One region of the Rhodococcus sp. K11/5 genome, then DNA from elsewhere that is predicted to be linked to it. Evidence: riboswitches for the same ligand, from Rfam matches in the RefSeq annotation. Region 1 holds a riboswitch; the other holds the start of a gene.
The links. Region 1 has a riboswitch for cyclic di-AMP ahead of ACY466_RS06180 (transglycosylase family protein). Riboswitches for the same ligand answer to the same signal wherever they lie in the genome.
Positions count from the first base shown of each region.

Region 1 (4,636 bases):
ACTAGCTGTCGAGCTCGCGCGCGACGGCCCGGACCACCTCGGAGATCTTCTGGGCCGTCTTGCGATCGGGGTACTTGCCCTTCCGCAATTCGGGCTGCACCGTCGCCTCGAGCAGCGTGATCATGTCCTCGACCATGCCGTGCAACTCGTCCGGCGTGTGCTTGCGCGCGGTCGGCTCCTTCCGGGAGCCGGCCGCGGCGTTCTGCCGCACCGAGGGGGCGGGCTCGAGAACGGTCACGCTCAGGGCCTGCGGGCCACGCCGTCCGGCAGCCATGCCGAATTCGACGCGCTGGCCGGGCTTGAGGCCCTCGACTCCCTGCGGGAGAGCGGACGAACGCACGTACACGTCCTCGCCCTCGTCCTGCGAGAGAAAGCCGAAACCCTTCTCGACGTCGTACCACTTCACCTTGCCGGTCGGCACCGATCTCACCCGTTCGTTTCTTGGTTGCACTTGCTCGATGGACACGTTCCGATACGTACCTGTTCGGTGTTCCTCGCCGGAACACACGAATCGCGCCGGAGAGGCGTGGGCCGTCCAGGCCGACATCCATCTCGACGCGAGAACTCGATCGTACCCTCGCCCCCGTGGGCGGGCGCCACAGGTTTGTGCGCCGACTAGGCTGACACCGTGACCGATCGCCCCGCCGCACCCGACGACGCCTCCCGAACCCCCGCACCGCGACGGACCGGCGTACCTGCGCTTCTCGCCGTTGCCATGGTCTGTTTCGGCCTCGGAATTCTGGCGCTCGTGGTGATCTTCGCGGTGCTGCTGATCTCGAACACCACCCCCAGCCTGTGGCTGTACTTCGCCGCGATGCTGAGCCCGCTGGGCTTCCTGCTCGGGTTGATCTACGCCCTGTCCTCCGGGCGTCGGGCGCGGACCGGACGCTGATGGCCCGCGGCGCCGACATACTGGTGTCATGCGCCTGATCCTGAACGTCATCTGGCTGGTCTTCGGCGGGCTATGGCTCGCCCTCGCCTACTTCCTCTTCGGGTTGCTCCTGTGCATCCTCGTCGTGACGATTCCGTTCGGAATCGCCTCGTTCCGCATCGGGGTCTACGCGCTGTGGCCGTTCGGCCGAACCGTGGTGGACAAGCCGTCGGCCGGAACGGGGTCGCTGATCGGCAACGTCCTGTGGATCGTGCTCGCCGGGATCTGGCTGACCATCGGGCACATCGTCACGGCAACGGCGATGGCGATCACCATCATCGGCATTCCCCTGGCGCTCGCGAACCTCAAGATGATTCCGGTGTCGCTGATGCCGCTGGGCAAGGACATCGTCGACAGCGATGTTCGTGATCTGCCGCCGGGCCACGTGCCGGGGTACGTCAAGACCGGTCGCGCTACGTAACGAACGGTTCCTTTCGGCGTGGCTTACCGCGCCGATCGGCATTTTCGGGCCTATCCTCCGTGCGTGGACCCCAAGAATCCGCCGCAACGTTCATTCTCGTCACAACGTGGTGTCGTCGTTCTGTCGGTCATCGGTGCGATCGTCGCGCTCGTCGCCCATGACCGGCTCATCCCCTTCGGCACCCCGAAGTTCGGGCTGTTCGAATTCGGTATCGACGCATCGGTCTACCGGGCGGGCGGCGCCACCGTCCTCGACTCGACCCGGCTCTACGCCGGGGCACTCGTCGGCGAACTCCCCTTCACCTACCCACCCTTCGCCGCCCTGCTGTTCGCGCCGCTCGGACTCCTGGCGGACGCCACCACCCACCTCGTCTTCTGGCTGGGGAACCTCGCCCTGATCTACCTCGTCGTGCGCTGGTGCTGGATCCATCTCGGCTATCGCGACGATCGGTCGCTGCGCATCGTCAGCGCGGCACTGGCCGTGGTGTTCACCTGGCTCGAACCGATTCGGATGACGGTCTGGCTGGGACAGATCAACCTCGTCCTGCTCGCGCTCGTGCTGTGGGACCTCGGCCGACCGGAGGGCAGCCGCCTGCGCGGACTGGGGGCCGGGATCGCGACGGGCATCAAGATGACCCCGGGTCTGTTCCTGGTCCACCTGGCCCTGACCCGGCAATGGCGAGCGCTCGCGATCGGGGCGGCCACCGCCGCGACCTCCGTCGTTCTCGGGTTCGTCGTCCTCTTCTCCGACGCGGCGGCCTTCTGGTTCGGCACGATCTCGGATTCGACCCGGATCGGCGACATCACCTCGGGCGCCAATCAGTCGCTGCGCGGCGCGATCCCGAGATGGTTCGGCCTCGACGAACCATCGGTGGCGCTGTGGATCGCCGTCACGGCCGTCGTCGCGGTCGGGTCACTCCTCGTCGCTGCCGCCGCGCACCGACGCGGACTGACCCTTCTCGGACTGACCGTGTGCGGCCTGACGACGCCGCTGGTGTCGCCGTTCTCCTGGGGCCACCACTGGGTCTGGTTCCTTCCCCTGACGATCCTGAGCCTGGATCTCGCCCTGCGAGCCCGACGGCGGCTCGTATGGATCCTGCCGCTGGCGGTGACACTGCCCCAGATCGCCTGGTTCCATCTGTTTCCGGGCGGCGTCTACGCCATCGGCACGTTCATGCTGCCGCCGTCCAGCGACATCGAGGCAGTGCTGCTGCAGACGGTCTACCCCATCACGGCCCTCGTCGCGATCGTCGGCATCGGCGTGACCCTCCGGATATGTGACTTCCGCCACATAACAACTCGATTACGAACAGGTGACGAGTCGACATTCAGTGCCCGCGTATCCGTCTAGCTGCGCTTACCCGTACTCGAGCCTCACAACCGACCGACCGACCCGCGACCAGGCGAAGTTATCGAACAGTGACATCCGGGCCCGGTTCGTAATAGTGTCCTGCTCGGCCGGAAGTTCGGCCGACGTCCGGCCCGCCGCGCCAAACCTCGTCCCGCGGGTACCGGACACCCGACACGAAACAAGATCAGGGACGGGGGCGGGGGACCCACACGTCCTTCGTAGATAGTTCGGCCGTCACGCAACGAGCCCCACCCGGGTTCGCGTCGACGGTCTTGGGGTGAAGCCACACCGTTCCAGCCAGGAGCGAGTGGGCCGGGCTACCTCTCAGCCCGAATCCGACAGCTGACCTCGCAGGCGCGTGTGGAGAGGATTTCTACCCTTATGAGCGGACGTCATCGCAAGCCGAGCACCACCGGCAAGACCGTCGCCAAGGTCGCTGTCACCAGCGCACTGGTCGGCACCGCAGGCCTCGCCTTCAGCGGCACGGCAAACGCAGCACCCGACTCCGACTGGGACCGTCTGGCCCAGTGCGAGGCCGGCGGCAACTGGGCCATCAACACCGGCAACGGCTACCAGGGCGGGTTGCAGTTCGCACCCAGCACCTGGAGCAGCCACGGTGGTGGCGAATTCGCCGCGACCGCGAACCAGGCCTCGCGTGAGCAGCAGATCGTGGTCGCCGAGCGCGTCCTCGAATCCCAGGGCTGGAACGCCTGGCCGTCGTGCTCCTCGCGTCTCGGCCTGACCAGCGCTCCCACCGAGCGTTCGGCCCCGGCCGCGTCGGCACCCGCCGTCAGCGCACCCGCGCTTCCCGATCTCACCAGCATCCCCGCCACCAGCTCCGACGCGGTGGCCGGCTTGACGCAGATCGTCCAGAACTTCACGTCCGACCCGATGATCCTCGGCTTCCTGGAGCAGGCCACGGCTCACCCGGACGTCGCCGCATTCCTCGAGGCGAACCAGGACTTCCTTCCTCGGTAGTCCTCACCGCACGTCGAAGGCTCCCACCGCATGCGGTGGGGGCCTTCGACGTCTGGGGGTTCGTACCCCTGGCACGAGTGAGGGGCACCCTCGGTCCGTCTCGCGAACCGAGGGTGCCCCTCACTCGGATGGGCGCGCTGTCGACCGCGAGTCAGGGGCACCCCGACCACTCGTGACGGACCGAGCGGCACCCTCACTCCGGCACCGGCACCGGCACCGGCGTACCGATCAGCGGTTGATCACCGTGTGCGGATGCGCGTACGGCAACGAGTCGACCGGCAACGGGAACTCGATCTCCTCGCCGTACGGGGACAGGCTGCCGGCGCGCGCGGAGGCCAACTCCGTCACGGGATGGTCCTCGTCGTCGACGCCGTGGGGCCAGCCGGGATCTACGTATCGCTTCTTCGCTTCTTTCGCCATGACTCATTTTGGCACTAGGGGTCGAACCTCCGCCAGTGCAGGTCTCTAGGCTCGAGGGCGATGAGCGCGAACGACGGTCCGACGGCGGACACCCTCACGGACTGGTTGGCGTCCCGAAGCGACGACGACCTGGCCGAACTGTTGCGGTTGCGTCCCGACCTGACCATTCCGCCCCCACCCACCCTGGAGGTGCTCGCAGGCCGCTCCGAGCAACGCGCGTCGGTACTGCGGGTGGCGGACGACCTGGACACTCTCGCGCTGACGATCCTCGAACTGCTCGCACACGAGGGCGCCGACCGCGCGCCCGTCCCCCGCAGGACGCTCGACCGGTTCATCGGCAAACTCGCGACCAAGAAGTCCGTCGATGCCGCGCTCGGCGCGTTGCGGACACGAGCGCTGGTGCGCGGCACCGCCGACCTGACCATGGTCGCGGCCGCCCGCGACGCGATCCCGTGGCGCGTGGGTCGTTTCCACGACGCGGATCCCGCCCTGACCGCGGACGTGGTGACGACCCGGCTCGCGACGCTCGACGATCG
Region 1 is NZ_CM143721.1:1,270,862-1,275,497, reverse strand. It holds gene ACY466_RS06205 (DUF2771 domain-containing protein) at 1-5, shown strand, start outside; gene ACY466_RS06200 (cold-shock protein) at 2-421, opposite strand; gene ACY466_RS06195 (hypothetical protein) at 629-892, shown strand; gene ACY466_RS06190 (YccF domain-containing protein) at 921-1,352, shown strand; gene ACY466_RS06185 (glycosyltransferase 87 family protein) at 1,416-2,702, shown strand; cyclic di-AMP (ydaO/yuaA leader) riboswitch at 2,865-3,075, shown strand; gene ACY466_RS06180 (transglycosylase family protein) at 3,084-3,680, shown strand; gene ACY466_RS06175 (hypothetical protein) at 3,909-4,100, opposite strand; gene ACY466_RS06170 (helicase-associated domain-containing protein) at 4,161-4,636, shown strand, end outside.

Region 2 (4,636 bases), 1.6 Mb from region 1:
GCCGTCGCGGCCTTCCGCGGCGTCGACGGCACCCTGCTCGACGCGCTGGCCGACGGTCTCCGAACGGTGACGGCGGCGGTCGACGAGGGTGCGGCCGCCACCCTCCTCGACGAATGGGCGTCCTTCACGTCCTCGTGAGAGGAGCGGTCACTCGCCGAGCGAGAATCCGGCGTCGACGTCCGCGCTCGAGTAGGACTTGAAGGCGATGTGGGTGTCCGTGCGCAGAACGCCGTCGAGCCGATTGACGCGCTCGGTGATCACCAGCGCGATCTCCTCGTGTGTGCGGACCTTGACCACTGCGATCAGGTCGACGTCACCAGCGCAGGAGTACACCTCGGTGACTCCGGCGACATCCGCGACGGCCTGAGCCGTCTCGGGGATCGTATGGACGTCGGCGTGGATCATGACGATGGCGGTGATCATCTCGGTGATGCCTTCCGGGTGGGATGCAAGGTGCCGTCAGCGTAGTTGGCGCTCGTCCCTCTCCACTCGACGCACGGTCGCGCACCACGTGTGCCAGCGACCGACCCCGTGGACCGGTTCGTGCCACCCGTCGGTGGTGTCGACGATGCGAACGCCACCGGAGTCCAGCCACCGGGCCAGTAGTGCCACCTCCTCCGGTGTTGCGCCCTCGAGCGGCGTTCCGTCGGGGACCACGGTCTCGGCCCCGGCGACGAGTGCGTCGACGACGGGCATGGGGGAGACGCCGCGTCGTGCGACACCGGCGCTGGCGAGGCGGCCGTGGCGGATGACCACGAACTCCCACCCGCCTCCGTCGGCGGGCCGCGCGGCCACGAGCTGCGCGATGCGGGTCAACGACTGCAGGCGCTGCAGGGTTCTCAGCACGGTCACCGTCGCGGCCGTCCGATCGCGGAGGCGGGCTGCGTTCTCGAACAACTCTGCGCGCGAGAGTTCCTCGATACGGGCCAGCGCGGTCTCGACGACCCCGGCGGAGTGCCCGTCGACGAGTTCGACGAAAGCCGCCGGAGCCGACGCGTAGTCCAGCGCGGACAGGGGTCCGGCCGCGGCGGCCGTGCATCCACCCACCGCCTCGACGGGACACTTCTCGTGCCGGGCCGATACGGCGATGCGGTGCGTGCACGAGCGAAGACCGGTGTACTCGGCGAGAGACGCCGCCGCCTCGGCCGCCGCTCCCCGGACGGAGAACGGACCCAAGGCTCCCGGTGCGGGCGCGCGCACGATGGACAGCCGCGGAAACGCCTCGGCGGTGAGAGCGATCCACCAGCCCTTGCGGGGGTACTTCGATCGCCGGTTGTACGGGGGCGTGTGCGCGCTGATGAGTCGGAGCTCGCGCACACCGGCTTCGATCGCGTGGCTGCACTCGACGTGATCCACGCGGGTGGCGAGCGCGACCATCTCCTTCATCCGCCCGCGGGTCTCGGAACCCGTGAAGTAGTTGCGTACCCGTCGATGCAGGTTGTTCGAGGTTCCGACGTAGAGGACCTCGTCCGAGGGGCCCCGGAACAGGTAGACCCCCGGCGCGTGCGGCAATCCCGCGGCCAGTCCGCGCTTGGCGCGATGCGCCGCAGGAACCGTGGGCAGATAGTCGATCAGTTCGGCATAGCTGTGGACGCCCTGGTTGCCGACCCGTTCGATGAGTCCGTGCAGGACGTCGACCGTCGCCCGCGCGTCGTCGAGTGCACGGTGAGTGGGCCGAGTCGACGACCGGAACACCGTGGCCAGGGCCGAGAGCTTCACCGACGGTGCCTCGTCCCGGGTGAGAACGCGGCGAGCGAGTTTCACGGTGCAGAGAACCTGGAACGACGGCCACGCCAGATCCATCCGAGTGGCGGCCGCTCGGAGGAAACCGGTGTCGAATCGCGCGTTGTGCGCGACGAGCACGCATCCGCGTGCGAACTCGACGAAGGCCGGCAGCACTCGCTCGATACGCGGGGCGTCCACGAGCATCGCGGTGGTGATGCCGGTCAGCGCGACGATGGTGGGCGGGATGGAGCGCCCGGGATCCACGAGTGTCGACATCTCACCCAGCACGCGGCCGCCGCGCACCTTGACCGCACCGATCTCGGTGATCGCGTCCTCTCCCGGCCGACCCCCGGTGGTCTCGAGGTCGACCACGACGAAGGTGGTCTCGCGCAGCGACGCGTCGAGTTCGTCGAAGGCGAGTTGGTGCGCTCCCGAGTGCGGCGTGATCACCCCGAGGACGTTAGAGGCGTCCACCGACAGAATTCGGCGACGATCGCGGGTTCGCGTTCGTGTCGGAGGTCGCCGTTACGTTCGGGCGGCAAGGTCGCGAACCGAGCCGAGACCCGGTGAACCGAGCCGAAACCGAGATGAGACGAGGATCACATGATTGTCGATTGTGGCGACTGCCGGGTGCGGGGACTCGCGTGCCAGGACTGCGTGGTGTCGGTCCTCCTGGGGGTTCCGGAGCTCCCGGCGCGGGGCTCCGGGGAGCCCGGCGGGTCCCGGTACGGGGCTCGGCGATTGCGGCTCGAGCAGGACGAACACGACGCCATGGAGGTTCTGGCCGACAGTGGACTGATACCGCGATTGAGGCTCGTCAGCAGTGAGATCCCCAGCGGCCGCGAGGCGCACGACGGTGGCCGAGGTGATGCGCCGGACCACGCTGCGGGGTGATCTCACCGTGATCCAATCGCGACACGAACCGGGTGGGCTCGACATTGTGGATGCCGTTTCGTAATCTTTCCGAGACATTGCGGAGTCGTGCAGATCCACCCGAGGAATGCGTCGCAGTGTCACCGCCTAATCGGCCTCCTCTTTCCGGGGTGGTCGTACCGGGAACCCACCGTTACACCGGGGTGAATCCTTCTCCCCGCGGCCTCGCCGCGGTTCGAAGGTAGGGCTGATCTTCCCAGCCCGAACCCGTCAGCTAACTCGGTCGGCGGATGAACGGAAGAAATGGAGCACCTCTTTTCGTGGCGAAACACCGTAAACCCAGCAGTGCCACGCGGCCCGTCCGCAACGTTCTCATCGCCGGCGCCCTCACTGCAGGAGCTGTCGCCATCCCCGCCGCCCCGGCCTTCGCGGCCCCGGTGGCAATCCCCGGAATCGGGACCTTCGAGGTTCCCGACGAGATCCTGAGCCAGCTGCCCCCGATGCCGGTTGCTCCGCAGCTGCCCGCGGTTCCCCAGGTTCCGCAGCTCGCACCCGCGGCTCCGGTGCAGAGCGCCGCCCAGGCCGCCGTCGCCGCGGCCGAGAGCAAGGTCGGTGCACCGTACGTCTACGGCGCAGCGGGCCCCAACGCCTTCGACTGCTCCGGCTTGATGCAGTGGGCCTACCAGCAGGCCGGCATCTCCCTGCCGCGCACCAGCTACGACCAGGCCGCCGCCGGTACCTCGGTCTCGCTGGGCAACCTGCAGCCGGGGGACATCGTGTCCTTCTACGGCGGCTCGCACTCCGGTATGTACGTGGGCAACGGCAACGTCGTGCACGCGTCCACCGAGAGCCAGCCGGTCAAGGTCGTTCCGCTGTCATCGATGCCTGCCGACGGCGCAAGCCGCTACGTCTGATCCGAGTCGATCGTGTGAGAGGGTGTCGTCGCATCAGCGGCGGCACCCTCCTCGTCGGTCGGGGGCATGAATCGATCCGCCCCCAGAAACAAGTGGAGCGGTCGGTTATGGACGTGTTCTCACGTCGACAACCCCGTTTCGCGCCGGATAAACCGAATCCTGGACAGTGTCCGCACGCTCGTCGTAATCTTTCCGAGACCTCGATGGTCGCAGAGGTCTCGAATCGCTTCACCTGATCGGAGAACCATCCACCGTGTCGTCAGCCTGGTCGAAGTCGCACCGGACCGCCGTGTCTCATCGATGCCGCGCGCTGGTTCTCGCCGGATTGTTGGGCGCCACCGTGATGATGTCGACGCCGGTGGCGGGTGCTGATCCCGTACCCGGCGCGTCCGGTAGCGCCGCGATGACGGAACTGGCCGACCTGTCGCGCGCTTCGGAGGAGACCACCGAGGCGATGCACAACGCCCAGATCGACCTCGACGCCAAGATGGCGGCGCAACGGGAAGCCGAGGATCGCCTCGCCCGGGATCGGTCCGCCGTGGACGCTGCGAACGGTTTGATCGATTCGGTGCGGCCGACGGTCGACAAGATCGCGCAGGCGAACTACCAGGGTGCGCGGACCAATCGCCTGTTCGCGCTGATGGTCAGCGATTCGCCGCAGCAGATGCTCGACCAGATGTCGGCGCTCGACGTCATCTCCACCGACGCGGCCGCGCAGGTCGCCACCTTCCGTGAGGCGACCGATGCCGCCGCAGCGGCCGAGCAGTCGTCCCTGCAGTCCGCCGACGCGGCCCGCATCGCGACCGAGCAGGCGCGCGCTCTCAGTGACGATCTACAGAACAAGCAGAGTCGATTGCAGGCTCAGATCGACGACGTGGTGGCCGCATTCGCCGCGCTGTCCGAGGCGGAGCGAGCGGAACTCGCAGGTTCCGCGTTTCCTCCCGGCTTCGATCCCGCGTCCATTCTGGGTTCGTTGACGCCGGGTTCGCAGGCCGGTGCCCTTCAGGCAGCGTTCACCCAGATCGGCAAGCCCTATGTGTGGGGCGCGACCGGTCCCGACGGATACGACTGCTCCGGGCTCGTCGTCTGGGCGTACAACCAGGTGGGCAAGACCCTTCCGCGCT
Region 2 is NZ_CM143721.1:2,895,678-2,900,313, reverse strand. It holds gene trpD (anthranilate phosphoribosyltransferase) at 1-138, shown strand, start outside; gene ACY466_RS13680 (Lrp/AsnC family transcriptional regulator) at 148-423, opposite strand; gene ACY466_RS13675 (DEDD exonuclease domain-containing protein) at 460-2,175, opposite strand; gene ACY466_RS13670 (hypothetical protein) at 2,386-2,619, shown strand; cyclic di-AMP (ydaO/yuaA leader) riboswitch at 2,733-2,903, shown strand; gene ACY466_RS13665 (C40 family peptidase) at 2,919-3,512, shown strand; gene ACY466_RS13660 (C40 family peptidase) at 3,856-4,636, shown strand, end outside.
Region 2: another riboswitch for cyclic di-AMP. It lies ahead of ACY466_RS13665 (C40 family peptidase); the one in region 1 lies ahead of ACY466_RS06180 (transglycosylase family protein).